3 regions of the Blautia sp. HCP3S3_D9 genome follow, and region 3 is predicted to be linked to each of the others. Evidence: predicted binding sites of a transcription regulator. Region 3 holds the regulator's gene; each other region holds the start of a gene.
What was found. Region 3 encodes HrcA, which represses chaperone genes, less so after heat shock. Its sites were predicted from a motif close to TGTTAGCACTCNNNNNNNNNGAGTGCTAACA; they were not measured.
Positions count from the first base shown of each region.

Region 1: a site for HrcA is predicted at 1,538-1,568, ahead of groES (co-chaperone GroES). Genes of this name have one in related genera too.
Region 2: a site for HrcA is predicted at 5,454-5,484, ahead of clpB (ATP-dependent chaperone ClpB). Genes of this name have one in related genera too.

Region 1 covers NZ_JBQHWS010000155.1:518-6,636, reverse strand. The annotation lists partial or broken gene ACTNES_RS18415 (PD-(D/E)XK nuclease domain-containing protein) at 1-257, shown strand, start outside; gene ACTNES_RS18410 (hypothetical protein) at 394-777, shown strand; gene ACTNES_RS18405 (MarR family winged helix-turn-helix transcriptional regulator) at 945-1,379, shown strand; gene groES (co-chaperone GroES) at 1,591-1,875, shown strand; gene groL (chaperonin GroEL) at 1,922-3,535, shown strand; gene ACTNES_RS18390 (MarR family winged helix-turn-helix transcriptional regulator) at 3,609-4,115, shown strand; gene ACTNES_RS18385 (citrate/2-methylcitrate synthase) at 4,093-5,430, shown strand; gene ACTNES_RS18380 (hypothetical protein) at 5,903-6,070, shown strand.
Region 2 covers NZ_JBQHWS010000067.1:1,671-9,528, reverse strand. The annotation lists gene ACTNES_RS12765 (AAA family ATPase) at 1-747, opposite strand, end outside; gene ACTNES_RS12760 (sodium:proton antiporter) at 763-2,202, opposite strand; gene ACTNES_RS12755 (DUF4250 domain-containing protein) at 2,601-2,774, opposite strand; gene clpB (ATP-dependent chaperone ClpB) at 2,775-5,366, opposite strand; gene ACTNES_RS12745 (LacI family DNA-binding transcriptional regulator) at 5,732-6,742, shown strand; gene ACTNES_RS12740 (MATE family efflux transporter) at 6,742-7,858, shown strand, end outside.
Region 3 covers NZ_JBQHWS010000036.1:20,232-28,089, reverse strand. The annotation lists gene uvrB (excinuclease ABC subunit UvrB) at 1-844, shown strand, start outside; gene hrcA (heat-inducible transcriptional repressor HrcA) at 1,492-2,532, shown strand; gene grpE (nucleotide exchange factor GrpE) at 2,550-3,194, shown strand; gene dnaK (molecular chaperone DnaK) at 3,255-5,135, shown strand; gene dnaJ (molecular chaperone DnaJ) at 5,161-6,345, shown strand; gene ACTNES_RS09070 (phosphatase PAP2 family protein) at 6,615-7,328, shown strand; gene prmA (50S ribosomal protein L11 methyltransferase) at 7,516-7,858, shown strand, end outside.

The sequences.
Region 1 (6,119 bases), on a different contig from region 3:
TTAAACCGGTTCGTGAATTTCCTACAGGACGCGGATTTGCAGATTTTATTTTTATCCCTAAGCCTGAATATAAAAGTGTTTATCCTGCATTGGTTGTTGAATTGAAATGGAACCAGAAAGTGCAAACGGCAATACAGCAGATTAAAGACAGAAAATGCCCATCCTCGATTTCAGATTATACCGGTGATATTTTGCTTGTAGGAATTAATTATGACAAGAAAAGTAAAAAGCATCAGTGCATAATTGAAAAAGTGTAATAGAATCTGAAAAATATATATAAGAAACCGCAAGAATCAGACTCTACAAGATACTAGGATAAAATTGGAGGAGTGTACTTCCAGCTTCCAGGGTCTAACCCTATGAAGTCTTGCCAACACCAAAGTTATGATGGGAATGGTCTGTGAGACGGATTTGCTTGACAGGGATTTGCAGGATAGCATCGCAGAACTTAACATCATCTCGGAGCAGATGCAGATTGCCATTGCGGAGAACAGCCGGGTGGCATTAGATCAAGATGAGTATGAAAAACGCTATGCCGAACTTACGGCAAGGTATGAAAAGGCAAAAGCTAAGTATGATGACATCGCCGAGCAGATAGAAAGCAAGAAGGCGAAGAGAGAATTGTTCAAAGGGTTCATTCGAACTTTGGAGAAGCAGGACGGCTTAACCTGCGAGTTCGATGCCGGGATTTGGAGCAGTCTTGTACAGGAAGTGATTGTGAAATCCAAGGACGATATAAGATTCATGTTCAAGAACGGATTTGAAGTAAGAGTATAGAAATAGGATTTGATGGCACTCGGGCAGTGAAATACTGGGGTGGTTTATGTGGAAAAAATGTAGGCGATATGATATGATAAACGATAAGATGTCCCATGAAAAAAATTTTGATGGATTAATTTGATATTTTGTAAAAAGAGTAAAAACAAAATAGGAGTGAAATTTTGATGAATATTGAAAAAAATTTGAGAGGTGGAAAGTTTAATCGTCTTCTTGAAAAAGCTATGGTTGATGTAAAAAATAAGACAAACCTAAACAGATTGGAACTGGAAGTTGTTTATTTGCTATCTCATTATGATGATATAACAACATTGACGGATATATGTCGGTACACGCAGATGAATAAAGGTCATATGTCTACTACTTTAGAGAATCTTGTTAAACAAGGATACATTGTATGCAAAAGAGATGATAAAGATCGCAGATATGTGAAATATGAGCTGACTGATGCGTCGGAACATCTTTGTCAGGAAATGGAGATTCTCTGGGCAGAGTTAACCGCCAAGGTGGTGGAAGGAATTGATGAAAGTTCTTTGGCGGTATTTAACCGGGTGTCTGAGCAGATTAGTCATAATATAGACAGATTCTTGGAGAATGACTAGGAATTGTTACACCGAGTAATCGGTGTGCAATTTTTTTATTTCTTTTGAAAAAATAGGTTGACATAGGTTTTTTATGTGCTATAATCCTTTTTAAACAAACAGTTTGGAAACAAACTGTTTATATATGCTTCATATGAAGCATATATTTTTTACAAAATAAGTAGCACTCAATACAAGAGAGTGCTAACAATAAAGAAAAGAGGTAATGATTATGCAGTTAAAACCATTAGGAGAGCGTGTTGTTTTAAAACAGCAGGAAGCAGAAGAAAAAACCCAGTCCGGAATTATATTACCGGATAGTGCAAAAGAAAAGCCACAGACAGCTGTTGTCATTGCAGTAGGACCTGGAAGTGAAAAGAATGGAAAGAAAACAGAAATGCAGGTAAAAGAAGGCGACCGTGTGATTTATTCTCAGTATTCCGGTACAGATGTTAAGTTGGAGGATGAGGAATATATCATCGTAAATCAGTCCGATATTATTGCAATTGTGGAGTAGTAAAATAAAAATACAGTTATTTTATATGTAGAAAGAAGGAATTAACATGGCAAAGGAAATTTTGTTTGATATCGATGCAAGAAAAAAGATGGAAGCAGGCGTTGATAAGCTGGCAGATACAGTAAAGGTGACAATCGGACCTAAGGGACGTAACGTTGTATTGGATAAATCTTACGGAACTCCTTTGATTACGAACGATGGTGTTACGATTGCAAAGGAGATTGAACTGGAAGATCCTTATGAGAATATGGGTGCACAACTTGTGAAAGAGGTCGCAACCAAAACGAATGACATTGCAGGAGACGGCACGACAACGGCAACTGTTTTGGCACAGGCTCTAGTAGGCGAGGGTATGAAAAATATAGCAGCAGGTGCAAATCCAATTATTTTGCGAAAAGGAATGAAGAAAGCAGCAGATACAACTATTGAAGCACTGGTTAAAATGAGCAAGCCTGTAACCGGAAAAGATCACATTGCAAAGGTTGCTGCAATATCTGCAGGTAATGATGAAGTCGGAACAATGATTGCCGATGCAATGGAAAAGGTTGGAGAGAATGGCGTCATCACAATAGAAGAATCAAAGACGATGCAGACAGAGATAGAGGTTGTAGAGGGAATGCAGTTTGACAACGGTTATTTATCTGCTTACATGTGTGATGATAAAGAAAAGATGATAGCTAATATGAATCATCCATACATTTTGATTACGGACAAAAAGATATCTAATATAAAGGATATTCTTCCTATATTGGAGCAGGTAATGCAGCAGGGAAGAGAAATGCTGATTATTGCAGATGACGTAGAGGGTGAAGCACTTACAACACTAATCGTAAACAGGTTGAGAGGCACACTCAAGGTCGTAGCTGTAAAGGCACCGGGGTATGGTGATGGTCGTAAGGAGATGTTAAAGGATATTGCAATTCTGACAGGTGGACAGGCAGTACTCGATGACCTTGGCATGCAATTAAAGGATATCACAGTTGATATGCTTGGACAGACTAAATCAGTTAAAGTAACAAAGGAACATACAACCATCGTGGATGGCGAGGGCAAGAAACAGGACATTGAAGAAAGAATCGCAATGATTAAGAGACAGGCTGCAGATGCTTCTGAGTACGACAGGGATAAGCTGGTAGACCGGGTGGCTAAGCTCGGCGGTGGTGTTGCAGTTATTAAGATTGGAGCTGCAACTGAAACAGAGATGAAGGAAGCTAAGTATCGTATGGAGGATGCATTAAATGCCACTAGGGCTGCTGTGTCAGAGGGAATCATCAGTGGCGGCGGATCTGCTTATGTTCACGCACAAAAGGCAGTATATGACATGATATCAAGCATGGAGGGTGATGAGAGAACAGGAGCAGAGATTGTAGCCAAGGCATTGGAGGCTCCGCTTCGTGCCATTGCTGAAAATGCAGGCCTAGAGGGTGCTGTCATCATCAATAAGGTAAAGGAGTCAGATGAGGGCATAGGCTTTGATGCAATTTCTGAACAGTACGTCAATATGGTCGATGCAGGAATTATTGATCCTGTCAAGGTTACAAGAAGTGCACTTTCCAATGCGATTAGTGTGTCATCAACCTTATTAACAACGGAGGCTGCTGTGGCAAATATTAAGGAAACAGCACCTGCAATGCCGGCACAACCGGAAATGGGCTATTAAAATAATCCATTCTCTTTTACGAAGGGAAGTGACAGTCTGTTGCTTCCCTTATTTTAAATAAAGGAGGAGTAATATGGCAGAAACTATAGGAAATACAGATATTATAAAGCTGTCCAACGAATTGATATACCAAAGGCACTTGTTTAACCGGGAGCATAGAAAAGATGTCTTTATGAAAATGAGTATCCCAGAATACATTGCATTACAATATATTGCAATGGAGGAGACATCCGACATTTATTCAGGACGAGTCTTTCTGAAGGATTTAGCGGACAAGCTTCAGATGACGATGCGACAGATTTCTAAAATGGTAGAAAAGCTACGAGACGTAGGATATGTATTATGGTCTCATGACGGTAACGGCAGTGAGGGCACCTATGTTACAATTACTGAAAGCGGACGAAGCCTGTTAAGGGCGCAGGAAGAAACACTTAAGAAGTATTACGGGAAGGTGTTCGAAAAGTTTGGAAAGGATAATTTGATTCAGTTACTACAGCTTATGAAGCAGTTGGAAACTATTATGAGCAGTGAGGTGGAGAATCTGGAGGTGAATAGAGATGACAACGGAGCAGATGAATGATTATTTTGAAGAATTGGAAGCAGTTTGTCTGAAAAATGATAACATTGCTCCGCGGTTATTTGAAGAATATGGCGTAAACAAAGGGCTTAGAGATGAAAATGGGAAAGGTGTCCTTACAGGACTTACCAACATATCAAAAATAGTGTCTTCAAAAATTGTTGATAATCAGAAGATTCCCTGCGATGGGGAATTGTGGTACCGGGGCTATCGAGTGGAAGATTTGATTCATTGTTTAGGACAAAATGAGTTTGGATTTGAAAAAATAGCATATCTTCTTTTGATGGGAAAACTGCCTGATGAAAGAGAGAAGGAAGACTTCGATAGAATTATTGGAGAGTGTAGGACATTGCCAACCAATTTTACAAGGGATGTCATTATGAAAGCACCTTCGGAGGATGTCATGAATTCCATGACCCGAAGTATTCTTACCCTGGCATCTTATGATAAAAAGGTAAAAGAACCAGGTGTCAGCAATTCGCTGCGTCAGTGCATCCAGCTCATCAGTGAGCTCCCATTGTTGGCAGTATATGGATATAATGCTTACAATCATTATGAAAAAAATGAGAGTATGTATATTCATCATCCCGATAAACAGCTTTCCACCGCGGAAAATCTATTGATGCTTCTGCGACCAGACAGGAAATATACCCTTACAGAGGCAAAGGTTTTAGATACGGCACTCATTTTGCATATGGAACATGGAGGAGGTAATAATTCTACATTTACCACAAGAGTCGTTACGTCATCCGGGTCTGACACTTATTCTACGATGGCAGCAGCAATGTGTTCGCTAAAAGGACCAAAACACGGAGGCGCCAACATTAAGGTAATGGAAATGATGGATGATATTAGGGTGCATATAAAGGATTATTCAGATAAGGATGAGATAGAAGCATACTTAAGAAGGATTGTTGATAAAGATGCATTTGACCAAAAGGGCTTAATCTATGGAATGGGACATGCAGTATATTCTATTTCTGATCCGAGGGAGAGAGTATTTAAAGATTATGTAAAACAACTGGCAGAGGAAAAGAAAAGGCAAAAAGATCTTGAATTGTATGAAAACATAGAGATGCTTGCTCCAAAGATCATAGCAGATAAAAGACATATCTATAAAGGTGTCAGTCCCAATGTAGATTTTTACAGTGGATTTGTCTACGATATGCTGGGTATACCGGTAGAACTTTATACAGCCATGTTTGCAGTAGCTAGAATCGTAGGTTGGAGTGCACACAGAATAGAAGAGATGATTTGCACGGATAAAATCATCAGACCAGCATATATGAGTGTTATGGAAGAAAAAAGACTCAGTTAGAGAGCTTTCTAACCAAGATTTCAGATGGTGTAATAATAAAATAATGCGTCAGCATATACATAAAATTAAAGAGCAGCAGACTTCATAGGGGTGTTTATTTGAACACCCGTCAGAAAGATATAGAAAAAGTCCTGACAGCTTTGAAGAAGGCTGAAAAGGAATTAAGAAAGATTTTTGGGTCTGACCATTTAAAGGTGAGAATAAGGTGAAGGATGCCCTGCTTAACATGGGTTATACTTGCCAGAATGAACATAAGATCAACTGGCTTGTTAATGTTAGCGAAATGGGAATCAAATATGCAAAGTGAATTTGGATAGATGAAAGGAATACAACAAAAATGGAAGAAATCGTTAAGTTCTTAAAAGAAGCAGAAACATATTACTTGGCAACGGTCGAAGGCGACCGCCCGCAAGGGCAGACCCTATGAGTGGTGTATTGATGTTAAGATGGTAGTATCGCCTTCAAGCAGGACATGACCCTCAGCTGCAACGACCTAGGGAGCCTTTGCAGGGCAGCAGAGGACAAGCGCTATAGCCTGCGGAACAACGAGGAAACGCTGAAGCTGATCCTTTTCTTCCTGACGAAAGCGGAGCTGGTCGATGAGTACGAGGCTTGGAAGGAAGCCAACCCAAACGCCTAACAGCACCCAAAAGGTACACGCCCCGAAAAGGGGCTGTGCCTCGTATCCG
Region 2 (7,858 bases), on a different contig from region 3:
CGGAATGTGATTATTCTTCAGAATCATATCTGCACAGCGTCCCATAATCACGCAGTCTTCACTTTTTGCCAGTTCACAGATCAGATCACTCATATTGAAGAAAACCGCATCCTGCTTCGGAAGTCCGTGATAACGGTTGAATTCCCTGAACCAGGTTTTCAGATCTGTATGTTTTTTCTTTCTGTATTTATCAAATCCTTCAAAACTGCCGGCATCGCCTACTGCATTTTTATCTGCCTGCAGACGCTTCATAACCTGATCAAAGATCTCTGCATCATAATAGTTGATCTGAAGCTGATCTGCCAGTTCAAATCCGATATCATTACCGCCACTTCCCTGTGTACGGCTGATACAGATGATCAGATGATCATTCTCTGAAATCTCGTTCTGGCGTCTTGCGATCAGATTATTCAGACTGATACGCTCCTTATCTACAATATCTGTCCGTCCAAATGTATCCGGAAGATTTTCGATCTCTTTCAGAATACTGTCATACTCTATCATAAGACGTCTTCTCTCGCTCTTATCCCTGATAGTACGGGCCATGTTACTGATCAACGCCAGTTCACTTCTGAGCAGATGTCCGTCCGGCTTGGTATACATCAGTGCTGCCAGATGACGGATGGTTGTTTCTTTCTGTCCTGTAAATGTACGTCCCAGAGAGGAACCCACACATTTATAAACTTCTTCATCCAGGTTATAAATGCGTATTGCAAGTTCTTTGCATTTTTCCTGATTGTCCTGCATAATGATCCTCCCTCCTTATAAAAAGAATACAAACATATCAATAATAAACACCGGAACCAGAAAGGCAATAGACCAGAGCATATATCCGAAGAATGACGGCATCTTCACACCATTCTCATCAGAGATTGCCTTTACCATGAAGTTAGGGGCATTTCCGATATAAGTGTTGGCACCCATAAATACCGCACCACAGGAAATGGCAGACAGAATCTTGGTGGGTACAGTTCCCAGTGTAGTTGTGATTCCATTGGTAAATGCCAGTGTTCCTGCTGTTGTGAGGAATACCAGATAAGTCGGTGTATTATCCAGGAAACTGGAAAGCACACCTGTTGCCCAGAACATCTCTGCCGGTTCAGTAACTCCCAGATTTGGTCCTACTGCTTTCAGAAGCATCAGTGCAGGCTGCATGGTGATAAAAATACCGATGAATAAAACTGCAACCTCCTGGATCGCACCCCATGTAAAATGGTTTCTGATACGGATCTGCTTATCTGTTGTCTTAAAGGAAAGGAAGGCAGCAAGCAGAATGATCACGATTTCAATCAGTGCCGGGAATATCAGGGTTACTTCTCCAAAGAGATGAATACCTCTTACATTGCCTGCAGCATCCTGGAATGCGGACATTCCCGGAAGTACACCGCTTAAGATTACCGCGCCAACGATCATCACAAGGAAAATGATATTGTGCAGTCCATCCAGACGGAACTGAGTACCCGGTTTACGGATATCCGGTTTACGTCCATTTGCAATATCTCTTCTGTAAGAACGTTTATCAATCTGATAAAACACAAACAGAAGAATGACCATATTAAAGATCAGTACAGGGAACAGATGCAGACTCCAGAAGAAAGGAACACCTCGCATAAATCCCATTAACAGTGGCGGATCTCCAATTGGTGTAAGACATCCACCCATATTGGAAACCATGAAGATAAAGAAAATCATAATATGTCCTTTTCTCTTTCTCCATGAATTCATTTTAATTACCGGACGTACCATCAGCATACTGGCACCGGTGGTACCGATACAGCTTGCCAGAAGAGTTCCCAGCGCAAGCAGACCCACATTAACACGGGGGGAACCTGCGAAATCACCCTCCATGGTAATATTACCTGATACGCAGAACAGGCCGAATAACAGAATGATGAATGTAAGATAATCATTCACAATACAGTCCAGAACTGTCTCTGCAGTCTTTCCGGCTCCATAAACGAAAGCAAATGGAACGACCATCAGAATGATCCATAAGGCAACAACCAGTGGCTGATGAGACTCCCACCACTCCGCTTTTACCAGAGGCATCACTGCAATACATAACAAAAGCCCTGCAAAGGGAATGCAAAGCCATACAGGTACTGTAGATGGTGCTTTACTGCCTTCTGCCGCAAGTACACTCAACGGACAAGCCAGAAGAACTGCCAAAAAAGCACCCAGTACGGTCACCAACTTTTTCAAAACTGCCACCTCCATATTGTATTTTCGTACAGCGCGATTATCATTCAGGAGATTTTTTTCATATACGTGTTTCTTCCTATTTAATATGCGCTTGTTTTTTTACAGATGCAATTATAACATACAGCATCCAAAAATCAATTGTATGGATAATGAATATTTATGCTTTATTTTGTACTTTTTTAGATATTTTTCACATATTTTATACTTTCTTTTGTTTTATTCTTAACGATTTAATCTTTTTTGCTAATACTTTTTGGTCTTATCTTATATATTTTTGCAAATTGTACTGATTTCAAAACACACTTGTCTTTCCGGTGCTTACAGAAGGTACTTGATTTTATACAGAAAAATGCTCCCCAACAGCAATTCCCGCTGTCAGAGAGCATTTCGCATATTTCCTATATGAACTGATTGGTTGCCTCATCATACTCATAGTCAATGGAATGCATCTTCGCCACCAGTTCGTCTTTCTTCAATCCTCTGCATGTGCAGAGTGCTTCCAGGGAATCATAATAATCCCTGAGCTGAGTATTCACATAACTCAGCAGAATCATTGGATCTTTGGGTATCATTTAGTTTCCGTCCTTTACCGTAACAATGAATTCCCCATTCTGAACATCCAGTACCAGAGTATCACCTGCGTGAACATCTCCGGACAAAATCTTTCTCGCCGCAAGAGTCTCTACATATTTCTGCAGATAACGTTTCAGCGGACGTGCACCGTATACCGGGTCATAGCCATTCTCTATAACCTGATCCTTGGCTGCATCTGTCAGTTCCAGGGAAAGCTCCTGGTCTGCAAGACGTTTGTCAAGCTCGCCGACCATCAAGTCTACTATCTTACCAATATTGGATTTTGTCAAGGGCTTAAACATAATTATTTCATCCAGACGGTTCAGGAATTCCGGACGGAAATGGCCTCTCAGATCATCCATAACCTGGCTTTGAGCCTCAGGTTTGATCTCCCCATTCTCATCAATACCATCCAGCAGATACGGAGAACCGATGTTGGAAGTCATGATAAGAATTGTATTCTTAAAGTCAACTGTACGTCCCTGAGAATCTGTGATACGACCATCATCCAGTACCTGCAACAGTACGTTAAACACATCCGGATGTGCTTTCTCAATCTCATCGAAAAGTACGACACTGTATGGTTTACGGCGGACTGCCTCAGTAAGCTGGCCGCCCTCCTCATATCCTACATATCCCGGAGGCGCTCCGATCAGTCTGGATACAGAATACTTCTCCATGTATTCACTCATATCAATTCTGACCATATTCTGTTCATCATCAAACAGATTCTCTGCCAGAGTCTTGGCAAGCTCTGTCTTACCTACACCTGTAGGACCAAGGAACAGGAAGGAACCGATTGGTTTGGTCGGATCCTTGATACCGGCTTTGGAACGAAGAATTGCATCTGTAACCCTCTTCACACCTTCATCCTGGCCTACAACTCTCTTGTGGAGCTGATCTTCCAGAGTAAGGAGTTTCGCTCTCTCGCCTTCTGTCAGTCTTGTCACAGGAATACCGGTCCATCTGGAAATGATCCTTGCGATCTCATCATCAGTAACTGCCTCATGTACCAGACTTCTGTCACTTTCCTTCACACTCTTCTCTTCGATTTCCAGCTGCTGCTGTAATTTCGGAAGCTCACCGTACTGTAACTGTGCAGCCTTCTCCAGATCATAGTTCTGTTTTGCTTTCTGGATCTGCTTATTCACATCCTCGATCTGCTCACGAAGCTTCTGCAATTTCTCTACAGAATGCTTCTCATTATCCCACTGTGCTTTCTGTGTATTAAAGGTATCACGAAGCTCTGCCAGCTCTTTCTGAAGTGTTTCCAGACGTTCCTTACTCAGGTTATCTGTCTCTTTCTTCAGTGCAGATTCCTCAATCTCCAGTTGCATGATCTTACGGCGCTGTTCATCCAGCTCTGAAGGCATGGAATCCAGCTCTGTCTTGATCAGGGCACAGGCCTCATCCACCAGGTCAATGGCCTTATCAGGAAGAAAACGGTCTGTGATATATCTGTGGGAAAGTGTAGCTGCTGCAACCAGCGCACTGTCTGTGATCTTAACACCATGGAAGACCTCATATCTCTCCTTCAGACCACGAAGGATGGAAATGGTATCCTCCACTGTGGGCTCATCCACCATAACCGGCTGGAGACGACGTTCCAGAGCTGCATCTTTCTCAATATACTGACGGTACTCATCCAGAGTTGTGGCACCAATACAGTGAAGCTCACCTCTGGCAAGCATAGGCTTCAGCATATTGCTGGCATCCATAGCTCCATCTGTCTTACCTGCACCAACGATCAGATGTAACTCATCAATGAAAAGAATGATGTTTCCTTCACTCTTCTTTACTTCTTCAAGGACTGCTTTCAGACGTTCCTCAAACTCACCTCTGTATTTGGCACCTGCTACCAGAGCGCCCATGTCCAGGGCAAAAATCTTCTTATCCTTCAGACCTTCCGGCACATCCTCTGCCACGATTCGCTGTGCAAGGCCCTCGATTGCTGCAGTCTTACCTACACCAGGCTCACCGATAAGCACCGGATTGTTCTTGGTCTTACGTGAAAGGATTCTGATGATATTACGGATTTCCTCATCACGTCCGATCACAGGATCCAGCTTCTGGTTACGTGCCTTTTCGACTAAATCCTCGCCATATTTATTCAAAGTATCATAAGTAGCTTCCGGATTGTCACTGACTACACGCTGATTGCCTCGTACTGTAGAAAGTGCCTGCAGGAAACGCTCCTTAGTAATGCCAAATTCCTGAAACAGTTTCTTCATGCTTGGACTTGGATATCTCAACAAAGCAAGGAATAAATGCTCTACAGAGACATATTCATCACCCATTGCCTTGGCTTCATCCTCTGCACTGACCAGAGCCTTGTTCAGATACTGTCCGAAACGAAGCTCACCGCCAGATACCTTAACCCTGGCATCCAGTGCCTGATTCAGAGAATTTCTGAAATAATCCTTATCTATCTCCATCTTCTCGATCAGTTTAAGAATCAGGCTGTCTTCCTGTTCCAGCAGAGCATATAAAAGATGCTCCTCTTCAATCTCCTGGTTGCCAAACTGATAAGCAACCTTCTCCAGATCCTGGACAGCCTGTACGGATTTCTGTGTAAATTTACTGATATTCATAGGCTAACCCTCCTCTTATATGAGAAATATCTCTCCCGAAGGAGAAATATGTTGTTTTCTTTGTTCTGCATGTAATATAACACACGTTGTTAGCACTGTCAAGAGGTGAGTGCTAATTATTTTGTGAAGAATTTGTGACCGCTACGAGCCATGCAAAATGGTGAAAATAAATGCCCTGCAAGTTTACTTGCAAGAGCGTCTATTTTTTCTATTTTATAAGAATGTCATTAATGATTAACCCAGGTAATAGTAAAATATCACAAAAATCGAATACAAATTTTGTAATGGGTTATGCGATTAACCTTTGTAAATTCCACATTTATAATGTAGCATATAATCATAATATCGCAGAAGAAGGAATGGAAATGACACAGAACAGAATTAGAATCGTAGATGTTGCAGATGCGTTAGGTCTTAGTACTGCTACTATCTCAAATGTGATTCACGGCAAAACAGAAAAAATTTCAGATGAGACGGTAAAACGCGTCCAGCAGGAACTTGAAAGGTCGGGATATATCCCGAATATGGCTGGTATTTTGCTTGCGAGAAATAATTCAAGAATCATCGGAGTGGTGGTGAATGACCATGAAAAGTATGAGGGCCGGGTTTTAGAAGATGGATTTGTGATGTCATCGCTGAATGCTCTTTCCCATGAGGTTAATGAAAAAGGTTATTTTCTGATGATAAAAACGACATCTGATATCAGAGAGATTCCGGTATTTGCATCCATGTGGAATATGGATGGACTGATTCTGATTGGATTTTGTGAAGCTGATTATGAAAGCCTCAGAAATCAGATGAGGATTTCGTTTGTAGTGTATGATGGCTATTTTGAAAAATGCTCAAAGGTAGTAAATCTGGTCATCGATCATTATGACGGTGGCTATCAGGCCGGGAAATATTTAAAAGAACTTGGACATAAAAAAGCATTATGCATAGCAGATAATTTCATCTGCATGGATAAAGAACGCATCGAAGGGTTTCGCAAAGCCTTTGAACCAGGAGAAACCTATAGATGGGAGATACCAAAAACAGAAAAGGAAAGAATGTGCTTTTATGAGGATAAATATATCCAGCTGTTAAAAAATAATGTTACCGCTGTTTTTGCAGTGTCCGATTTTTATGCACTTGAATTTATGAGGTTTTTACAAGGAAAGAACATTCGGATTCCAGAGGATATCCAGATCATCGGCTTTGATGATAACATGGCAAGCAGGGAAAGCAATCCTTCCCTCACAACGATTCATCAGGAAGCAAACTTAAGGGCGAAAGCGGCAATTGAATGTCTGGAGGCAATGCGCGATGGAGCAGAATATAAGACAGAAATCGTGTTACCGGTTGATTTAGTAAAAAGGGAAAGTACGAGGAAATTATAATGTCAAAGTTTATGAAATCGTTGTGTAAAATAGCAATTCCTGTCACATTGCAAAGTATGCTGCAGGCATCATTTTCAATTGTTGACCAGATCATGATTGGACAGTTAGGGGAGACAAATATATCGGCAGTTGGATTATGCGGTAATTTTTCACTGATTTTTTCAGTGGTGATTGGTGCGGTAAGCACGGTTGCCGGGATATTAATTGCACAGTTTATTGGTGCCCAGGAAACAAAAGAGGCATGGTGTAGTTTTGATGTGAGCCTCATCTGCGGAATTATGATATCAGCATTGTTCCTGCTTGCAGCAGGAGTTTTTCCATCGCAGATTCTTGGATTATATACGAAGGATATGAGTATTATAAATACTGGTGCGGTTTATTTTAGAATTATAGCGTTTTCTTATATTCCAATGGCTGTCAGCAATATTTTATCCTCATGGCTGCGCTGTAAGGAGTATGCAACGATACCATTTCTGGCAAGTTTTGGAGCAGTTATTGTAAACACAGGACTGAACTATCTGCTGATATTTGGAAAACTTGGATTTTCATGTATGGGAATAAAGGGTGCTGCCATTGCCACACTTATTTCTCAATTGTTTAACCTGATATTTATTCTTGTCGGATTTGTCTTATGTATCAGAAAAGATGGAGATAAACCGGTATTGTCTCTACATTTTAAAAAAATCACGATCAGGGATTATCTGATAATGATTATGCCGATTCTAATCAGTGAATTTTTATGGAGTCTCGGGCAAAATGTGGAGTCTGCTGTTTATGGACATCTTGGCACATCAAGCCTTGCAGCCTATACACTTACCGGTCCGATACAAGGGCTTATGGTAGGAGCACTTAGTGGATTGTCTGCGGCTGCCGGTGTGATAGTCGGCAAGAGGCTTGGCAGGAAAGAATATGACGAGGCTTACACAGAATCAAAGAAGATTATGTATGCAGGCTTATTTGGTGCGGTAACGGTATCGGCTTTACTCATTCTTTTGGCTGGAGTATATACCGGATTATATCGTGTTGATGACAGTGTAAAAGATCTTGGAAAAACACTGCTTATTGTATTTGCCTTGTACGCTCCGGTCAAGGTGGAAAATATGATACTTGGCGGAG
Region 3 (7,858 bases):
ATCCAAACTGGATCAGGTCATGTTTGTATCCGCCACTCCGGGACAATATGAGTATGATCATGAACTCCTCCGTGCAGAACAGATCATTCGTCCAACCGGACTTCTGGATCCGAAAGTAGAAGTCCGCCCCATTGAAGGACAGATTGACGACCTGATCGGGGAAGTAAACAAAGAAGTGTCAAAGAAACACAAAATCCTGATCACCACTCTCACCAAACGAATGGCAGAAGACCTGACAGAATATATGAAAGAAGTAGGAATCCGAGTCCGTTACCTCCATTCCGATATCGATACCTTAGAGCGTGCCCGCATCATTCGGGATATGCGTCTGGATGTTTTTGATGTTCTGGTAGGAATCAACCTCCTTCGAGAAGGCCTGGACATTCCGGAAATCACCCTGGTAGCAATCCTGGATGCAGACAAAGAAGGTTTCCTCCGTTCCGAAACCTCCCTCATCCAGACCATCGGACGAGCTGCCCGAAACAGTGAAGGCCATGTAATCATGTACGCAGACAACATGACCGATTCCATGCACAAAGCCATCACCGAAACCAACCGCCGCCGAACCATCCAGGAAGCCTACAACAAAGAACACGGAATCACTCCGACTACTATCAAAAAAGCAGTCCGCGACCTCATCGCCGTATCCAAAGCAGTAGCCGAAACCGAAGTCCGACTCCAGAAAGACCCAGAGTCCATGACCCGTAAAGAACTCACCAAACTCATCGCCCAGGTAGAAAAACAAATGCGCGCCGCAGCCGCAGATCTCAACTTCGAACAGGCCGCCGAACTACGTGATAAAATGATCGATCTGAAAAAGAATCTGGATATTTTAGATAAATAGTGCTCTACTGAGTCTTTTTCGTCTGTGTAATCGAATTTGAAGACAAGCAAGTGATATAGTTATTCTATAGCAATCCTCTAAAATAATGTATCTTAATCTAGCCCATCAGAGTGTGAAATCCTGCGTCAGATATCTTCCTTGTCTTTCACACTTTGCTGAACTGTCTTAAATGCATTATTTACAAGGATTGCTATAGAAGAGGCGATTCGCCTCCCAGGCGAGAGCCCCGCCTGTATAATCGTCCTGAACAGCCAGCGGGGAGAAATTATTGATATTGTGTGCATTTGCAGGATGCTTAGAGATACTTAGTCTGCAGAAATCTGCGTTATGAGCCGGCTGCATCACCTGTCTGAGCGGAGTCTGCGACGGAGCGAGTTTGACAAGCCGGCTCATGCCTTTAGCAGATTTCTGCAGACTTAGTATCTCTTAGCGTCCGAAACCGCACACAATATCAATAATTTCTCCCCGCGTCCCCTTTTCATAACACGTTCCAATACCCCCTATTGTTCATAAAATAACAAAAAATTCACAAAATAATATTGACAAACCAAATCAAGAGTGCTATCTTATGAGCATAAGGTGTTAGCACTCCTAAAACATGAGTGCTAACAAACCAAAAAACAAAGGCAGTAAAGGAGTGGAATTTCATGGATCAGGAATTAGATGATCGTAAAAAGAAAATACTAAAAGCCATCATCAAAACCTACATGGAAACAGGCGAACCGGTGGGTTCCCGGACCATTTCCAAGTTTGCAGATTTAAATGTAAGCTCTGCCACCATCCGGAATGAGATGTCAGACCTGACAGATATGGGATATATCGTACAGCCCCACACCTCAGCCGGAAGAATTCCTTCTGATAAAGGTTATCGCCTCTACGTAGACGAGCTGATGAAAGAAAAGGAATCAGAGGTTCAGGAAATCAAGGATCTCATGATAGAGAAAACTGACAAACTGGATAAAATGCTGAAGCAGGTAGCAAAGGTACTGGCCTCCAATACCAACTATGCAACCATGATCTCTGTTCCACAGTACAGCGGAAGCAAGATTAAATTCATCCAGCTTTCCCGCGTAACACCCCTTCAGCTTGTAGCAGTAGTAGTGAGTGATAACAATGTCATCCGAAACCAGATCATCAATCTGGATGAGGAGATGGACGATCAGACAATCCTGAAATTAAATCTTCTTCTTAACACCAACTTAAATGGGGTGCCCATTCAGGATATCAACCTGGGAATGATCGCCCGCCTGAAAGAACAGGCAGGTGTACATGGCTCTGTGGTTGGCACAGTCCTTGATGCAGTGGCAGACACCATCCAGGTAGACGAAGACGATATGCAGATATATACTTCAGGAGCAACAAACATTTTCAAATATCCGGAGCTTGCAGATACAAGTAAAGCAAGTGAGCTGATCTCAGCATTTGAAGAGAAGCAGGATCTGGTAGATCTGGTGAAAGAGAGAATGTCTGATACCGAGAACACAGGAATTCAGGTGTACATTGGTGATGAGATGCCGGTGCAAACCATGAAAGACTGCAGTGTGGTGACAGCCACTTACGAACTTGGAAAAGGAATGCATGGTACCATTGGTATCATCGGTCCGAAGCGTATGGATTATGCAAATGTAGTTGACAGCCTGAAGGCTTTGAAAGTCCAGCTGGACGAACTGATTAAGAAAGAGAGTTAGAAAGGCGGTAATAGAGAGTGTCAGAAGAAACAAAGAACACAGCTTTGGAGGAAGAAACAACAGAGACTCCTGTAACAGAAGAAACTGTTGAGGATGAACCTGAAGTTGTAGAGAATGGTGAAGAAGAAGCAGAAGAAATCCCGGTAGAGGATGGAGACGAGGAAGCTTCCCAGGATGACAAGAAAGACAGCAAATCAAAAACTTCTTTCTTCGGTAAGAAGAAAAAAGAAAAAGATAAATTTGAACAGCAGATCGAAGATCTGACAGACAGACTGAAACGAAACATGGCTGAATTTGATAACTTCCGTAAGAGAACGGAGAAAGAGAAATCCAGCATGTACATCATCGGAGCCAAGGATATCGTTGAGAAAATCCTTCCGGTTGTGGATAACTTCGAAAGAGGCCTTGCACAGGCACCTGAAGGAGATTCTTTCGCGGATGGCATGAAGATGATCTACAAACAGCTGATCACAACATTGGATGAGCTGGGTGTGAAACCAATCGAGGCAGTCGGTAAGGAATTTGATCCGAACTTCCATAACGCAGTAATGCATGTGGAGGACGAAGAAGCCGGTGAGAATATTGTGGTAGAAGAATTCCAGAAGGGCTACACTTACAAGGATTTCGTAGTCCGTCACAGTATGGTAAAAGTAGCCAACTAATTTACATGAAAATATAGAATATATCAAATCTAGTTGAAAATAAACAGGAGGAACAAGATTATGGGAAAAATTATTGGTATTGACTTAGGTACAACAAACAGCTGTGTAGCCGTAATGGAAGGTGGACAGCCAACAGTTATTGCAAATACAGAAGGCGCAAGAACAACACCATCTGTTGTCGCTTTCACAAAAACAGGAGAACGTCTTGTAGGTGAACCTGCAAAACGTCAGGCAGTAACAAACGCAGAGAGAACAATCTCTTCCATTAAAAGAGAGATGGGTACTGACTACCGTGTAACAATCGACGACAAGAAATATTCCCCACAGGAAATTTCCGCTATGATTCTTCAGAAACTGAAAAAAGATGCAGAAGGATACCTCGGTGAGAAAGTTACAGAAGCAGTTATCACAGTTCCTGCATATTTCAACGATGCTCAGCGTCAGGCAACAAAAGATGCCGGTAAGATCGCTGGTCTTGAAGTAAAACGTATCATTAACGAGCCTACAGCAGCAGCTCTTGCTTATGGCCTTGATAATGAAAAAGAACAGAAGATCATGGTATACGACTTAGGTGGTGGTACATTCGATGTATCTATCATTGAAATCGGTGATGGCGTTATTGAGGTTCTTTCCACAGCCGGTAACAACCGTCTTGGTGGTGATGACTTCGACCAGAAGATCACAGATTATATGCTTTCAGAATTCAAGAAAGCAGAAGGTGTTGACTTAAGCAATGATAAGATGGCACTTCAGAGATTAAAAGAAGCTGCAGAGAAAGCTAAGAAAGAACTTTCTTCCGCAACAACTACAAACATCAACCTGCCATTCATTACAGCTACAGCAGAAGGTCCGAAACATTTCGATATGAACCTTACAAGAGCTAAATTCGATGAATTAACACATGACTTAGTAGAAATGACAGCTGATCCGGTACGTCGCGCACTTTCCGATGCAGGTATCACAGCATCTGAACTTGGTCAGGTACTTCTGGTTGGTGGATCTTCACGTATCCCGGCTGTACAGGATAAAGTAAGACAGTTAACAGGCAAAGAGCCAAGCAAGAACCTGAACCCGGATGAGTGTGTAGCACTTGGTGCTTCTATCCAGGGTGGTAAACTTGCAGGTGATGCAGGCGCAGGCGATATCCTTCTTCTGGATGTTACTCCACTGTCACTGTCCATTGAGACAATGGGTGGTATCGCAACAAGACTGATCGAGAGAAATACAACTATTCCTACAAGAAAGAGCCAGATTTTCTCAACAGCAGCAGACAACCAGACAGCAGTAGATATCAACGTTGTACAGGGTGAGCGTCAGTTCGCGAAAGACAACAAATCCCTTGGTCAGTTCCGTCTGGATGGAATCCCACCAGCACGTCGTGGTGTTCCGCAGATCGAAGTTACATTCGATATCGACGCAAACGGTATCGTGAATGTATCCGCTAAGGATCTTGGAACAGGTAAAGAACAGCACATCACAATCACAGCTGGTTCTAACATGTCTGATTCCGATATCGACAAAGCAGTTAAAGAAGCTGCTGAGTTCGAAGCACAGGATAAGAAACGTAAAGAAGCAATCGATACAAGAAACAATGCTGATTCCATGGTATTCCAGGTTGAGAATGCACTGAAAGAAGCTGGCGACAAGATCGATGCTAACGATAAAGCTGCTGTAGAAGCAGACCTGAATGCACTGAAAGACTTACTGTCCCAGACTGCAAACGCAGAAGAGATGACAGACTCTCAGGTAGCTGATATTAAAGCTGCTCAGGAGAAGATGATGGAAAGTGCTCAGAAACTGTTCGCTAAGATGTATGAGCAGACACAGCAGGCAGGCGGCCAGGCTGGTCCGGACATGAGCAACATGGGCGGAGCAGGAAACACAAATGCAGGAAGCAGCAACGATGATGATGTTGTAGATGCTGACTACAAAGAAGTTTAATATAGAGCATAGGAATAAATAAATCATGGCTGATAAGAGAGATTATTATGAAGTCTTAGGCGTGGACAAAAGCGCCGATGACGCAACACTTAAAAAAGCATATCGTAAGTTAGCCAAAAAGTATCACCCGGATGTAAATCCGGGTGATAAAGAGGCTGAGGCGAAATTTAAAGAAGCAACAGAAGCTTACACCATCTTAAGTGATCCGGATAAGAGAAGACAGTATGACCAGTTTGGTCATGCAGCATTTGAAAACGGCGGTGGCGGTGCTGGCGGCGGCTTCGGAGGTTTTGACTTCAATGGTGCTGACATGGGTGATATCTTCGGCGACATTTTCGGTGATTTATTTGGGGGCGGTGGCAGAAGCAGACGTGCCAATAATGGTCCGATGAAGGGAGCAAACCTTCGTGCACGCGTAAATATTACTTTTGAAGAAGCTGTCTTTGGCTGTGAAAAGGAACTGGAGATCGTACTGAAAGACGAATGTACCACCTGCCACGGAACAGGTGCGAAACCAGGTACTTCCCCGACAACCTGTCCGAAATGTAACGGTGAAGGTCAGGTCGTATATACACAGCAGTCCATGTTTGGAATGGTGCGTAATGTACAGACTTGTCCGGACTGTCACGGAACAGGTAAGATTATTAAGGACAAATGTACCTCCTGCCGTGGAACCGGATATACTTCTTCCAGAAAGAAGATTCAGGTATCTGTACCTGCAGGTATTGACAATGGTCAGAGCATCCGTATTCGTGAGAAAGGTGAACCAGGTACAAACGGAGGACCGAGAGGCGATCTGCTTGTAGAGGTAAATGTTGCACGTCATCCGATTTTCCAGAGACAGGATATGAATATCTTCTCTACTGCGCCTCTTACATACGCGCAGGCTGCACTGGGCGGTACTGTACGTATCAATACGGTGGACGGAGAAGTGGAATATGAAGTGAAACCGGGGACTCAGACAGATACAAGAATCCGTCTGAAAGGAAAAGGTGTGCCATCACTGAGAAACAAGAATGTACGTGGAGATCACTATGTAACTTTCGTTGTTCAGGTTCCTGCAAACCTCAACGAAGAAGCAAAAGAAGCACTGCGTAAATTTGACGAAGCATGCGGCAACCGCCCGAAAGAATCTTCTGAAGGAACAGAGAAATCTGAGAAGAAGAAAAAGAGCTTCATGGATAAATTAAAAGAGACTTTTGAAGACTGATCCTTACAGATCTAAGAGTTGGACTTCTATAAAAGTTCAGAAATATAAAAGAAAATTAAAGAAAAGAGGGCAAACCTCTTTTCTTTTTTTGCGTGGTCGTGTATATTGAAAGATAACGGTAAAATGCAGAAGAGAAGTCGCAATGATTATATGACCTCAAAAAGGGATAGAATAAAAGACTACAGATGCAAGTATTTCCGATAGTTGAAAATGATACAGGTTCATAACAGTTTAGCAGGATAAAAGTTTCCTGAGAAATGGAGAGATATTTGACTAAAAAAGAGAAAATCAGAGATTTTCGGGAGAAATATCTCCCAACATGGGCAATATTGCCACTGGTAAGCATTGTTATTTTGAACTGTCTGATTTACTGGGGCAGCGGTATGTTGACAGCCAGCAGATATCATTTTGACTTTACCTCATCACTGGATAGAGCAGTGCCATTGATTCCACAGTTTGTCTGGATTTATATTCTGGCATTTCCGTTTTGGGCAGCAAACTATATTCTGGCAGCGCAAAGGGGAAAAGATGGATTCTATCGCTTTGTGGCAACAGACTTGACGGTGCATATTGCATGCTTTGTAATTTTTCTTATTTTACCGACTACGAATGTAAGACCTGAGATTTCAGGCAGCACATGGTCTGAGCAGATCCTCAGGATGGTTTATCTGGTAGACGGTGGCAGCAGCCCGTCGAACTTATTTCCGTCCATTCATTGCTACGTAAGCTGGCTGAGCTGGCGCGGAGTCAGAAAGTCAGGGAAGATTCCGAAATGGTATCAGCATTTTTCACTGATTTTTGCAGTTTTGATCATTATTTCCACGCAGGTGTTGAAACAACATTATCTGGTGGATGCCATTGCGGGAGTGGGGATGGTGGAACTGGCGTGGAGATTTTACAGCAAAGGAAAACGTCATGAAATGTTTAGGCACTTTTTTGAAAAAGTGAGCGGAATGTATAACCAGAATAAAAAGAAGAACTGATTGGAAACATCTGTTTGACTTGATTAATCGTTGGCAGAAAAGTTTTTAAGTAGGATTGCAGGGTGTCTGAGAAGACTATGGTTAAAAAAAGATTTGATATAGCTGGAAAGTTTTGCAGACAGTTTTTCCTGTTAAAAATGATAACTAAGTAATAAATATATAAGATAAAAGAAATGGAGACAAATATATGAAGTGGAACCGTTTTACAGTAAAAACGAAAACAGAAGCAGAAGATATCGTCATCAGCACACTCGCAGAAGTCGGCATTGAAGGTGTAGAAATCCAGGACAAACAGCCTCTGACAGAGGAAGACAAAGCTCAGATGTTTGTAGACATTATGCCGGAAGGTCCTGCAGATGATGGCATTGCGTATCTGAACTTCTATCTGGAAGAAGATGCAGACAAAGAAGCAATCCTGAAAGATGTTCGTGAAGCATTAGATGATCTGAAGAATTTTATGGACATTGGAGAAGCTACCATCGAAGAATCCCAGACAGAGGATAAGGACTGGATCAACAACTGGAAACAGT